3 regions of the Sediminibacillus dalangtanensis genome follow, and region 2 is predicted to be linked to each of the others. Evidence: a T-box and tRNA genes for the amino acid it is inferred to sense, from the RefSeq annotation. Region 2 holds a T-box; the other regions hold tRNA genes.
The links. A T-box is a leader RNA that pairs with one kind of tRNA and senses whether it is charged. The one in region 2 lies ahead of serS (serine--tRNA ligase), so its partner is inferred to be a tRNA-Ser.

Region 1: it encodes a tRNA-Ser, which carries the amino acid that the T-box ahead of serS (serine--tRNA ligase) is inferred to sense. The anticodon was not compared.
Region 3: it encodes a tRNA-Ser, which carries the amino acid that the T-box ahead of serS (serine--tRNA ligase) is inferred to sense. The anticodon was not compared.

What each region holds. Positions count from the first base shown of each region.
Region 1 is NZ_CP046956.1:597,168-601,203, forward strand. It holds rRNA gene ERJ70_RS03155 (23S ribosomal RNA) at 1-1,056, shown strand, start outside; rRNA gene rrf (5S ribosomal RNA) at 1,373-1,488, shown strand; tRNA gene ERJ70_RS03165 (tRNA-Asn) at 1,497-1,571, shown strand; tRNA gene ERJ70_RS03170 (tRNA-Ser) at 1,573-1,664, shown strand; tRNA gene ERJ70_RS03175 (tRNA-Glu) at 1,675-1,749, shown strand; tRNA gene ERJ70_RS03180 (tRNA-Val) at 1,757-1,832, shown strand; tRNA gene ERJ70_RS03185 (tRNA-Met) at 1,869-1,945, shown strand; tRNA gene ERJ70_RS03190 (tRNA-Asp) at 1,963-2,039, shown strand; tRNA gene ERJ70_RS03195 (tRNA-Phe) at 2,065-2,137, shown strand; tRNA gene ERJ70_RS03200 (tRNA-Tyr) at 2,149-2,234, shown strand; tRNA gene ERJ70_RS03205 (tRNA-Trp) at 2,241-2,314, shown strand; tRNA gene ERJ70_RS03210 (tRNA-His) at 2,329-2,404, shown strand; tRNA gene ERJ70_RS03215 (tRNA-Gln) at 2,426-2,500, shown strand; tRNA gene ERJ70_RS03220 (tRNA-Gly) at 2,507-2,581, shown strand; tRNA gene ERJ70_RS03225 (tRNA-Cys) at 2,588-2,661, shown strand; tRNA gene ERJ70_RS03230 (tRNA-Leu) at 2,674-2,755, shown strand; gene ERJ70_RS03235 (hypothetical protein) at 3,157-3,843, shown strand; gene ERJ70_RS03240 (hypothetical protein) at 3,996-4,036, shown strand, end outside.
Region 2 is NZ_CP046956.1:3,969,319-3,973,354, forward strand. It holds gene ERJ70_RS19260 (serine hydrolase) at 1-389, shown strand, start outside; gene pdxS (pyridoxal 5'-phosphate synthase lyase subunit PdxS) at 498-1,382, shown strand; gene pdxT (pyridoxal 5'-phosphate synthase glutaminase subunit PdxT) at 1,554-2,144, shown strand; T-box leader at 2,176-2,384, shown strand; gene serS (serine--tRNA ligase) at 2,759-4,033, shown strand.
Region 3 is NZ_CP046956.1:302,438-306,473, reverse strand. It holds rRNA gene ERJ70_RS01700 (16S ribosomal RNA) at 1-180, opposite strand, end outside; tRNA gene ERJ70_RS01695 (tRNA-Ile) at 267-343, opposite strand; tRNA gene ERJ70_RS01690 (tRNA-Gly) at 349-422, opposite strand; tRNA gene ERJ70_RS01685 (tRNA-Pro) at 454-530, opposite strand; tRNA gene ERJ70_RS01680 (tRNA-Arg) at 535-611, opposite strand; tRNA gene ERJ70_RS01675 (tRNA-Leu) at 670-755, opposite strand; tRNA gene ERJ70_RS01670 (tRNA-Leu) at 808-888, opposite strand; tRNA gene ERJ70_RS01665 (tRNA-Lys) at 1,068-1,140, opposite strand; tRNA gene ERJ70_RS01660 (tRNA-Gln) at 1,351-1,425, opposite strand; tRNA gene ERJ70_RS01655 (tRNA-Asp) at 1,432-1,508, opposite strand; tRNA gene ERJ70_RS01650 (tRNA-Glu) at 1,539-1,610, opposite strand; tRNA gene ERJ70_RS01645 (tRNA-Ser) at 1,621-1,711, opposite strand; tRNA gene ERJ70_RS01640 (tRNA-Asn) at 1,714-1,788, opposite strand; gene ERJ70_RS01635 (SprT family protein) at 2,020-2,481, opposite strand; gene cmpA (cortex morphogenetic protein CmpA) at 2,573-2,686, shown strand; gene ERJ70_RS01625 (Tex family protein) at 2,761-4,036, opposite strand, start outside.

The sequences.
Region 1 (4,036 bases), 730 kb from region 2:
AAGGTTAAGGGGACGCGTTAGCCGCAAGGCGAAGCGTTGAACCGAAGCCCCAGTAAACGGCGGCCGTAACTATAACGGTCCTAAGGTAGCGAAATTCCTTGTCGGGTAAGTTCCGACCCGCACGAAAGGTGCAACGACTTGGGCACTGTCTCAACGAGAGACCCGGTGAAATTATACTATGCGTGAAGATGCGCATTACCCGCGACAGGACGGAAAGACCCCGTGGAGCTTTACTGTAGCCTGATATTGAATGTTGGTACAGCTTGTACAGGATAGGTGGGAGCCTTAGAAACCGGAGCGCTAGCTTCGGTGGAGGCGCCGGTGGGATACCACCCTGGCTGTACGGACCTTCTAACCCAGGACCGTGATCCGGTCCGGAGACAGTGTCAGGTGGGCAGTTTGACTGGGGCGGTCGCCTCCCAAAGAGTAACGGAGGCGCCCAAAGGTTCCCTCAGAATGGTTGGAAATCATTCGCAGAGTGTAAAGGCAGAAGGGAGCTTGACTGCGAGACCTACAAGTCGAGCAGGGACGAAAGTCGGGCTTAGTGATCCGGCGGTGCCGTATGGAAGGGCCGTCGCTCAACGGATAAAAGCTACCCCGGGGATAACAGGCTTATCTCCCCCAAGAGTCCACATCGACGGGGAGGTTTGGCACCTCGATGTCGGCTCATCGCATCCTGGGGCTGTAGTCGGTCCCAAGGGTTGGGCTGTTCGCCCATTAAAGCGGTACGCGAGCTGGGTTCAGAACGTCGTGAGACAGTTCGGTCCCTATCCGTCGTGGGCGTTGGAAGTTTGAGAGGAGCTGTCCTTAGTACGAGAGGACCGGGATGGACACACCGCTGGTGTACCAGTTGTTCCGCCAGGAGCATAGCTGGGTAGCTACGTGTGGAAGGGATAAGTGCTGAAAGCATCTAAGCATGAAGCCCACCTCTAGATGAGACTTCCCATCATTTTAAATGAGTAAGATCCCTCAGAGACGATGAGGTTGATAGGTCCGAGGTGGAAGCGTGGTGACACGTGCAGCTGACGGATACTAATCGATCGAGGACTTAACTTAAAACAAAAAGTGAAGGCGACTGGTCAACAGCGTATGGATAGATCAGCCAGATGGTAGTACGCCGCTTTGAGCGTACGAAAAGCTGGATGAACTATACACTAGCTGTTAGGAGCCGTAACTGGATTAAAACAAAAAGCGTCGCGGGCTCCGGTCCGCAGATCATCATTCAAACGTGTGAAGTTCGTTGATGTCTTCCTTCTTATCTAGTTTTGAAGGTGTAAAAGAAATTTTTAAATTTACCCTTGATTTTTCGTGAAAAACAGCTATAATAGTTGTTGTCACAAAAAAAGTACACTTGGATGTACGCTAAAATGAGTCTGGTGGCAATAGCGGAGAGGTCACACCTGTTCCCATGCCGAACACAGAAGTTAAGCTCTCCAGCGCCCATGGTAGTTGGGGCTTTGCCCCTGCGAGAGTAGGACGCCGCCAGGCATATCCGTTCCACCGTAGCTCAGTGGTAGAGCAATCGGCTGTTAACCGATCGGTCGTAGGTTCGAATCCTACCGGTGGAGCCATGGAGAGCTGTCCGAGTGGCCGAAGGAGCACGATTGGAAATCGTGTAGACCGCTACCGCGGTCTCGAGGGTTCGAATCCCTCGCTCTCCGCCATTTCTTAAATGGCCCGTTGGTCAAGTGGTTAAGACACCGCCCTTTCACGGCGGTAACACGGGTTCGAATCCCGTACGGGTCACCACTTAATTGGAGGATTAGCTCAGCTGGGAGAGCACCTGCCTTACAAGCAGGGGGTCGCAGGTTCGAGCCCTGCATCCTCCACCATTAGAAAATCTGATAGGAATACATCTCCTACATTATCGCGGGATGGAGCAGTCTGGTAGCTCGTCGGGCTCATAACCCGAAGGTCGCAGGTTCAAATCCTGCTCCCGCAACCAAATTATTTCCTTAATATGGTCCGGTAGTTCAGTTGGTTAGAATGCCTGCCTGTCACGCAGGAGGTCGCGGGTTCGAGTCCCGTCCGGACCGCCACTTACATAGCTTCATATCATTTATTGGCTCGGTAGCTCAGTCGGTAGAGCAACGGACTGAAAATCCGTGTGTCGGCGGTTCGATTCCGTCCCGAGCCACCTTTTCTTATGGAGGGATAGCGAAGTTGGCCAAACGCGGCGGACTGTAAATCCGCTCCCATCGGGTTCGTAGGTTCGAGTCCTACTCCCTCCACCATTACATAGGGGTATAGTTTAACGGTAGAACAGAGGTCTCCAAAACCTCCGGTGTGGGTTCGATTCCTACTACCCCTGCCATTATTAATATGTTGGCGGTCGTGGCGAAGTGGTTAACGCACCGGATTGTGGCTCCGGCACTCGTGGGTTCGATTCCCACCGGTCGCCCCATTTTCCAGTGTGTGGTATAGTTGGGCTATAGCCAAGCGGTAAGGCATCGGGTTTTGATCCCGTGATTCGCTGGTTCGAATCCAGCTAGCCCAGCCAAAAAATGCGGAAGTAGTTCAGTGGTAGAACACCACCTTGCCAAGGTGGGGGTCGCGGGTTCGAATCCCGTCTTCCGCTCCATTTTAAGGCGGCATAGCCAAGTGGTAAGGCAGAGGTCTGCAAAACCTTTATCACCGGTTCAAATCCGGTTGCCGCCTCCATATGAATAACGTGCCGGTGTGGCGGAATTGGCAGACGCGCACGACTCAAAATCGTGTTCCTTCGGGAGTGTCGGTTCGACCCCGACCACCGGTATCATAAAAAAAGACTTCAACCTTTTAGGTTGGAGTCTTTTTTTATCATCGTTCAGTAGTATTAGTTGTAGTCGAATAAAGAATTTAATTAAGAGTTTTAAAGTGAAATGGATAGTCAAATGGACATTATTAATTCAAAAATAATAGTGTTATTAGAAAGCTTCAAAATGATTGTTTCAGGACGATTTGATCGGTAGACCAAAGCATTTAAACAAAATTCCCTTTCGATTGTTGCTTCAGCTAAGTTTAACGTAGGCAAACTATAACTCCATCAGATGCACAAATCGCCGTAAAGGACTCCACTTAATGAGGGCTCCTTTCCTATAGATAATAATCAAGAAATACTTACCAAATAATATAAATATAGTATAATATTCATAGAGTATGAAAGGGGGATCAGATATGGTTGCTACAATTATGAAAAATGGACGAGTTGTACGAGGTGTAAAGACGGGCTTAAATATAAAGGGAAGTCGCATAGAGAAAAATATAACTTTAAAATTATCGAATTATTTTGGTGTTACCTTTTCAAGAAATGAGAGATTTAAAAACACTGATTACAATTTTTCGTTCTTACAGCCTGGAGAAGCATATATTGAGAGATTTAATATGTATAATGAAATATTGCTTTTATTTTCACCTTTTGCAGATTTTGATAGACGAGCTTTTGACTTTGTAGATAAAACATTAAGTCAATATGACAACAGATTAGATAAAGTTTGCATATTTTTAGTAAGTAGAGACGAAAGAATAGAACAAAAAATTTCGGACTTAAATAATGAAAATAAGGATTCGAAGTTAATTATTCCATTCACTTATAAAGAATTTGAAACTGGAAACGTAAATGAAATAGTAATTGAAAATAAGTTGAGAAAATATTTCTATAGTCGTGATTTATTCGCTCTTGAATCTCCAATTAACAATGACTCATATTTTTATGGAAGGAAAAAAATTGTTCAGGAGTTTTATTCTAAGTATATTAGTGGCGAACATGGAGGTTTATTCGGCCTTCGAAAAGTAGGTAAAACTTCTGTACTCTACGCTTGGACAGAACTATTCAATCCAAAAAAGGGAATAGTTTGTATATAGATTGCCAAAATCCTTCAGTTCATAGTCTGAGATGGTTTAAATTATTAGGAGATATAGCTTCCAAAGTAATTGATAAGTATAATCTGAACATTGACGTTGATAAATACCAATTTGATGAACGATATGCTTCCAAAAGTTTTGAAGAGATATTCATGAGAATTTATGAAGAACTAAATGGTGGAAGAGTGTTGTT
Region 2 (4,036 bases):
AGGAAGACCAAACAAGCTTGCCGGTAACGAAAGGAAAGCAAGATGAGGTGGAAATCGCTTCAAGTGCAGCTATTCAAGCCCCGATAAAAAACGGGGAAGAAGATAGTTATGATGTTACCTTGAATGTTGATGAAGAAAAGCTGAATGAGGATGGCGAACTGGTCGCTCCGCTTGAAAAAGGGGAAAAAGTCGGGACCATGGAACTCACTTATAAAGGGGAAGCAGATTATGGTTATATCACCGGCGAAAAACAAGCACAAACGGTTGATGTAGTTACAACTGCTGCTGTCGAAAAGGCCAATTGGTTCTCCTTATCCATGAGTGCTGTAGGCAATTTTTTCAGTAATATTTTCTCTTCTGTATCAGATACTGTGAAGGGTTGGTTCTAATTCACGCCGATACATTCTGGTTGGGGTTTTCAGAAAAATAAGGTAAAATATTGGATAACCAATGAAAGAAGATTATAAATGAGTGATTATATATGGGAGGAATACTGAATGTCTAATTTGGGTACTGATCGCGTTAAACGTGGAATGGCAGAAATGCAAAAGGGCGGCGTCATCATGGATGTTGTCAATGCAGAGCAGGCAAAACTTGCAGAAGAAGCCGGTGCTGTTGCGGTTATGGCATTGGAAAGAGTGCCATCTGACATCCGTGCAGCCGGCGGTGTAGCAAGAATGGCAGACCCTACAATCGTGGAAGAAGTGATGAATGCCGTATCCATCCCGGTAATGGCAAAAGCAAGAATCGGCCACATTGTGGAAGCACGGGTACTGGAAGCCATGGGTGTTGACTACATCGATGAGAGTGAAGTGTTGACTCCCGCAGATGAAGTGTTCCACATCAATAAATCAGATTACACAGTGCCTTTCGTTTGTGGCTGTCGTGATTTGGGAGAAGCTACCCGCCGTATCGGAGAAGGTGCTTCCATGCTGCGTACCAAGGGAGAGCCTGGTACTGGCAATATCGTCGAAGCAGTTCGCCATATGCGCGAAGTTCAGTCTCAAATCCGTAAACTGATTGGCATGTCGGATGATGAAGTCATGACTTTTGCCAAAGAGCTTGGTGCTCCTTACAATGTCTTGCTTGAAATCAAAGAAAAAGGCCGTTTGCCGGTCGTCAACTTTGCAGCAGGCGGTGTCGCGACTCCAGCTGATGCTGCATTAATGATGCAATTGGGAGCAGATGGCGTATTTGTCGGATCTGGTATTTTCAAGTCTGATAATCCAGAAAAATATGCCCGCGCAATAGTAGAAGCTACAACCCATTATCAGGATTACGAAATGATCGGAAAAATTTCCAAAGGTCTTGGCACTGCCATGAAAGGTATCGAAATTGGAACACTTGCTCCGGAAAACCGTATGCAGGAGCGCGGTTGGTAAGCAGCAAGACTTAAATTAATTCGCATGAAATAATGCGGAGGAGCCAGCCTACGTATAGCTGGATTTTTCAGGAATGAAACCTAGCGTTCCTACTCCTCTATCACGCTTGAAAGACATGGCCAATCGTCACGTTTTCTTTAGACAATAAACCTCTAAAAGGAGATATGCACCATGATAAAAATAGGGGTACTAGGCCTACAAGGTGCTGTAAGGGAGCATGTAGATTCCATTCAAGCATCTGGAGCCGAAGGCATCATCATCAAGAAAAAAGAACAGCTGGAAGAAATCGACGGCCTGATTCTTCCGGGCGGCGAGAGTACGACGATACGTCGTTTGATTGATAAATATGACTTTTTTGACGCATTAGTCGCCTTTGGAAAACAAGGTAAGCCTATTTTTGGGACGTGTGCTGGATTGATTTTATTGGCCGGGGAAGTTGTCGGCCAGGAAAAGGCTCATTTACAGCTGATGGATATGAAGGTAGAACGGAATGCATTCGGTCGTCAGAAGGAAAGCTTCGAGGCTGAACTACCGATAAAAGGGGTAGCAGATGATTTCAATGCGGTCTTCATCCGTGCGCCGTTTATCCGTGAAGTAGGCGAAGATGTCGAAGTGCTGGCTGTCTATGATGAAGCGATTGTAGCGGCTAGACAGGGACATTTCCTTTGCAGTGCTTTCCATCCTGAATTGACCGATGACCATCGCATGACCGCTTATTTTGTCACCATGGTGGAAGAATCGATGAAAGAACTTGCATCTTAACGAGTTTTTCGCTATTCTAAACTATAAATAATGCAATGTAATGACAGGAAATAGTAACAAGAAGCCTTTCATCAGAGAGCCGGTGGTTGGTGAAAACCGGTGTGGGGTCCTTGTGAATCCATCCTTGAACAGGTATGCCGCAATGCATACCCGGTAAACGCCGTTATCGTAAGTGAGCCGGAAGAATTTTATATTTCTTCAATAAGGGTGGTATCGCGGGATCAAACTCCCGTCCCTGTAACAATACAGGGGCGGGAGTTTTTTAATGTTTCGGCTGTCCTTATAAAAGAACAACTTATTTAGCATAAGTTGGCAGGAGCACCACCTTGTAAGTGAATGAGAACTATACTAATCCGGCGCTGCGTAAATACCCTGCGCTAAAAATGTGCTTACTTTACTGAAAAAGTACATTTGTCTCCTACTTTAATTAGGTTGTTAAAAGAACCCAAGCAATAGACTCTGTGGGAACAGCAATAGTGTTAAGCGGCTGGTTGATATTCAAGTAGAGAGGAAGAAAAAGATCTGCTAAAGTAAGTTCACAATGTATATTTCTTTGGACAAAAGCAAATTTAACCAAACCCCTATCAAATGACTATATGAAGGAGGACTAATTTATGTTGGACATGAAATACTTACGTAACAATTTTGCAGAGGTGAAGGATAAACTAAAGCACCGGGGAGAGGATTTATCAGAGTTAGATAAATTCGGTGATTTGGATGCCAGGAGAAGAGAATTGATTGCTGGCACAGAGGATCTGAAGGCAAAGCGAAACGATGTCTCGAAGCAAATAGCCGAACTAAAAAAACAAAAGCAGGATGCAGATTCTTACATTGAAGAAATGCGGGAAGTAGGCGACAAAATCAAAGCCTACGATACAGAACTGAAAGAAGTGGAAGAGAAGTTACAATCCTTGCTGCTGTCGATTCCAAACATTCCGCATGAAAGTGTGCCTGTCGGGGAAGACGAAGAAGACAATGTGGAAGACAGGAAGTGGGGCGAGGTGCCTTCCTTTGCATTTGATGCCAAGGCCCACTGGGACATTGCAACTGACTTGGATATCCTTGACTTCGAACGGGCGGCGAAGGTGACGGGAAGCCGCTTTGTATTCTATAAAGGTCTTGGTGCCCGTCTAGAACGTGCATTGATTAACTTCATGATGGACTTGCATGCAGAAGAACATGGCTACGAGGAAATGCTTCCTCCATACATGGCCAATCGTACTAGCATGACAGGTACTGGCCAGCTGCCAAAATTCGAAGAAGATGCTTTTAAAGTTGCTGATACCGACTACTTTTTAATTCCGACAGCTGAAGTGCCAGTGACGAATTATCATCGGGACGATATTCTGTCGGTGGAAGACTTGCCAAGAAAATATGTGGCTTACAGTGCATCTTTCCGTTCCGAGGCTGGGTCTGCCGGAAGAGATACAAGAGGGCTGATCCGACAACACCAGTTCAACAAGGTGGAATTGGTCCAGTTCGTAAAACCGGAGGATTCTTATCAAGTATTGGAAGAACTAACCGGAAATGCTGAAAAAGTGTTGCAATTGTTGAAGCTGCCATACCGGGTGATGAGCATGTGTACAGGTGATCTTGGTTTTACGGCTGCCAAAAAGTATGACATCGAAGTATGGTTGCCTAGCTATGATGATTACAAAGAAATTTCTTCTTGTTCTAACTTTGAAGATTTTCAAGCGCGTAGAGCCGGCATCCGCTTTAGAAGAGAGGAAAAAGCAAAACCAGAGTTTGTCCATACGTTGAATGGATCAGGTCTTGCAATCGGCAGAACCGTTTCAGCCATCCTGGAAAATTACCAGCAGGAAGATGGAACGGTAGTGATTCCTGAAGTATTGCGGCCATATATGGGCGGCAAAGAGATAATCCAATAACCA
Region 3 (4,036 bases), 430 kb from region 2:
GCCCCGGTTTCCCGGAGTTATCCCGATCTTACAGGCAGGTTGCCCACGTGTTACTCACCCGTCCGCCGCTCGTTCCACAGGCTTCACCCCGAAGGGATCTGCCTGCTTCCCGCGCTCGACTTGCATGTATTAGGCACGCCGCCAGCGTTCGTCCTGAGCCAAGATCAAACTCTCCATAAAAAGCGAGCTTGCTTGCTCGTTCAAAAACTAGCTTGTATATCTTGCTTGACATACTGGTTGTTTTGTTCAGTTTTCAAAGATCAAAATGGTGGGCCTGAGTGGACTTGAACCACCGACCTCACGCTTATCAGGCGTGCGCTCTAACCAACTGAGCTACAGGCCCCTTAATGGAGCGGGTGAAGGGAATCGAACCCTCATCATCAGCTTGGAAGGCTGAGGTTTTACCACTAAACTACACCCGCATGGTGAGTAAATATATGAAATGGTGAAGCATGGTCGGGAAGACAGGATTTGAACCTGCGACCCCTTGGTCCCAAACCAAGTGCTCTACCAAGCTGAGCTACTTCCCGATAATGGCGCGCCCGAGAGGAGTCGAACCCCTAACCTCTTGATCCGTAGTCAAACGCTCTATCCAATTGAGCTACGGGCGCTCGTTGAAGCGACATCTTTTAATATACCATATCGATCAATCGGTGTCAATAGTTTTTTTGGTGCGGTCGAGAGGACTTGAACCTCCACGGGGTCGCCCCCACTAGGCCCTCAACCTAGCGCGTCTGCCATTCCGCCACGACCGCTCAAGCAAAAATAAAATGCCGTGCAGATCCCACAGCAGTAGACAAAACACAATGCGGGTGGAGGGACTTGAACCCCCACGTCGAAGACACTAGATCCTAAATCTAGCGCGTCTGCCAATTCCGCCACACCCGCGTAATATAATGACTAAAAGGAATGAGCTGGATTCAACTTATAGAAGAATCCAGTTAAGAACTTCCTTTGTTTTGATGAGCCATGGAGGATTCCGACGCCGCAGGCTAGTCCTTGCATCCCTTTTTGTGAATGGAAGCAAGGGGAACCGTAGATGAGAATCCGAACCACAACTTCTTTGATGAGCCATGGAGGATTCGAACCTCCGACCCTCTGATTAAAAGTCAGATGCTCTACCAACTGAGCTAATGGCTCATGATTAATTATTGTCATACTACCTAACCATGTTGTGTGCTTACCCCTTTACAGGAGTGAAGCATACTCTTTTGTGCTCGTCACGTTGAAAGGGAACCCGGCGAAGCACACGCTCCTCGCAAAACCTTTCATTGATAATTTTCAATGAGGCTTACGGTTTCTCTACCAACTGAGCTAATGGCTCATGTTTATGTTCCTTATAAAAGAAAATGGCTGGGCTAGCTGGATTCGAACCAGCGAATCACGGGATCAAAACCCGATGCCTTACCGCTTGGCTATAGCCCAACAAAGTGGCGGTCCGGACGGGACTCGAACCCGCGACCTCCTGCGTGACAGGCAGGCATTCTAACCAACTGAACTACCGGACCTTACCGATTACTATATAGCGAAAATGAAAGTGACCCGTACGGGATTCGAACCCGTGTTACCGCCGTGAAAGGGCGGTGTCTTAACCACTTGACCAACGGGCCAACATAACAATGGCGGAGAAGGAGGGATTTGAACCCTCGCGCCGCTTACGCGACCTACACCCTTAGCAGGGGCGCCTCTTCAGCCACTTGAGTACTTCTCCACTGGCTCCACCGGTAGGATTCGAACCTACGACCGATCGGTTAACAGCCGATTGCTCTACCACTGAGCTACGGTGGAATAAAAAGTATTTATATCGCCTTGAATAACAGCGACGTTAAGTATAATACATTATTTTGCCCGGTTTGTCAAATGCTTTTTAAAACTTTCTTCGAGAAAGTAATCGACAAAATAAAAAAGAAAAAACGGTAAAAAGCTTTGTTTTTTCAAGGGCTTATTTAATTTAACACGGAAGACATGATTCGTCAATGGTTTCTTACGTTTTTTCAAATGCCATTTTATTTGACACCCTCAACACGATACTTTGACAAGCTTTCCCCTGCATCTCCCGCATCGATACTTTTTGGTGTCCACTCTCCTCGCCCTTTCATATACATGCCCGCAATCCTTGCATTGATACCGATGTCTGGTTTGCTTTCTAGCAGAAGGAAGAGCCTGACAAAAACGAGGGGATCCAGTCTTACGCAGCAACTCTCTAAAGTCAGGATCGCGATGCTTATATCCTTTTCCTTCAATATGCAAATGATAATGACAAAGCTCATGTTTGATGATGCCGAGAAATTCCTCTTCTCCCAGTTCTGTCAGAAACTTCGGGTTCAGTTCAATTGTTCTTCTGGAAGGAATGTACCTTCCTCCGGTTGTACGCAAACGGTTGTTGAAAGTTACTTCGTCGATAAAAGGCTTATCAAAGTACTTTTTCGACAGTTCGTCTACCAATTCCTCTAATTTTTCCTGACTGATTGTTTCCTCCATTATTGTCACACCTTTTACTTGATTTGCATACCCTACAATAACTTGATTTCTGCCTGATTTCCACCACTATTTGTCCAGGAGGATGGTTCAGATGCCCAATTGGTTTAAAAAGCAAATGACAAAAGCCTTCCTTTCCAAAGATTTATACCAAATCAAAGTATTGAATCAATGTTGGTTTTTTTACCGGGATACAAACTCCCATTAAATAAACCAACAGTCGGGAAATGCTTCTACTTAACCATAAACAAAAGGGCTGCAGGAACAGCCCTTTTGTTTTTATTACTCCTGTACCATTGTCAAAGCAATTCGCTGTTTGTCTACGTCGACACTGTCTATCCAAACGGTGACTACATCTCCGACGGCCGCAACATCTGTCGGATGTTTCACAAATTGCTTGGACATTTTTGAAATATGAACCAAACCATCCTGTTTAACACCGATATCCACGAACACTCCGAAGTCGACGACGTTTCTTACCGTTCCCTGAAGTTCCATTCCAGGCTGTAGATCTTCCATGGCCAACACGTTCTTTTTCAAAAGCGGTTGCGGAAAGTCGTCCCGTGGATCACGCTCAGGGCTCGCCAATGCTTTCATGATGTCCTCCAAAGTCGGTACCCCAATACCGAGTTTTTCAGCAGTTTCCCCTAGTGCAACTTCGGATAGCGCTTGTTTCAATGCTTCTGAACCCAAATCATCCGTGGAAAAGCCAAGCATGTTCAACAACTGGTTGGCCGCGGAATAACTTTCCGGGTGGATCGCCGTCCGGTCCAGTGGTTCATCACCGTCGGGTACCCGGAGAAAGCCAATGCACTGTTCGTACGTTTTATTGCCTAAACGCGGGATTTTTTTCAGCTGGCTTCTACTGGTGAATTTGCCGTTTTCGTTTCGTTGCTTGATCACATTTCCCGCAACTGTTTTGCTTAATCCTGATACATACTGTAGCAGGGAAGCTGACGCAGTGTTGACATTAACCCCGACCTGGTTGACGGCGGTTTCCACCACAAAGGTCAAGGACCCGTTCAAGCTTTTTTGGCTGACATCATGCTGGTATTGTCCGACCCCTATGGATTTCGGATCAATTTTCACCAGCTCCGCCAGCGGATCCTGTACCCTTCTTGCAATCGAAACAGCGCTTCGTTCTTCCACCTGCAGATCCGGAAATTCTTCGCGGGCCAGTTTTGAAGCAGAGTAAACACTAGCCCCGGCTTCATTTACGATGATATAGGCGATATCTAACTGATGGTCACTGATGAAGTCTGCAATAAATTGCTCGGTCTCTCGCGAAGCAGTACCATTGCCGATTGCGATAAGCTCGATAGGGTACTCCTTTAACAACGACAACAGTGCCTTTTCCGCCCCCTTTTTATCGTTCTTAGGGGCAGTTGGATAGATTACCTGAATCGCATGAACCTTGCCTGTCTCATCGATAACCGCCAGCTTACAGCCTGTACGGAATGCCGGATCGACCCCTAACACTACTCTCCCTTTAAGCGGTGGCTGTAGCAGAAGGTTTTTTAAATTAGTCGAAAAGATATCGATCGCTTGTTGCTCTGCT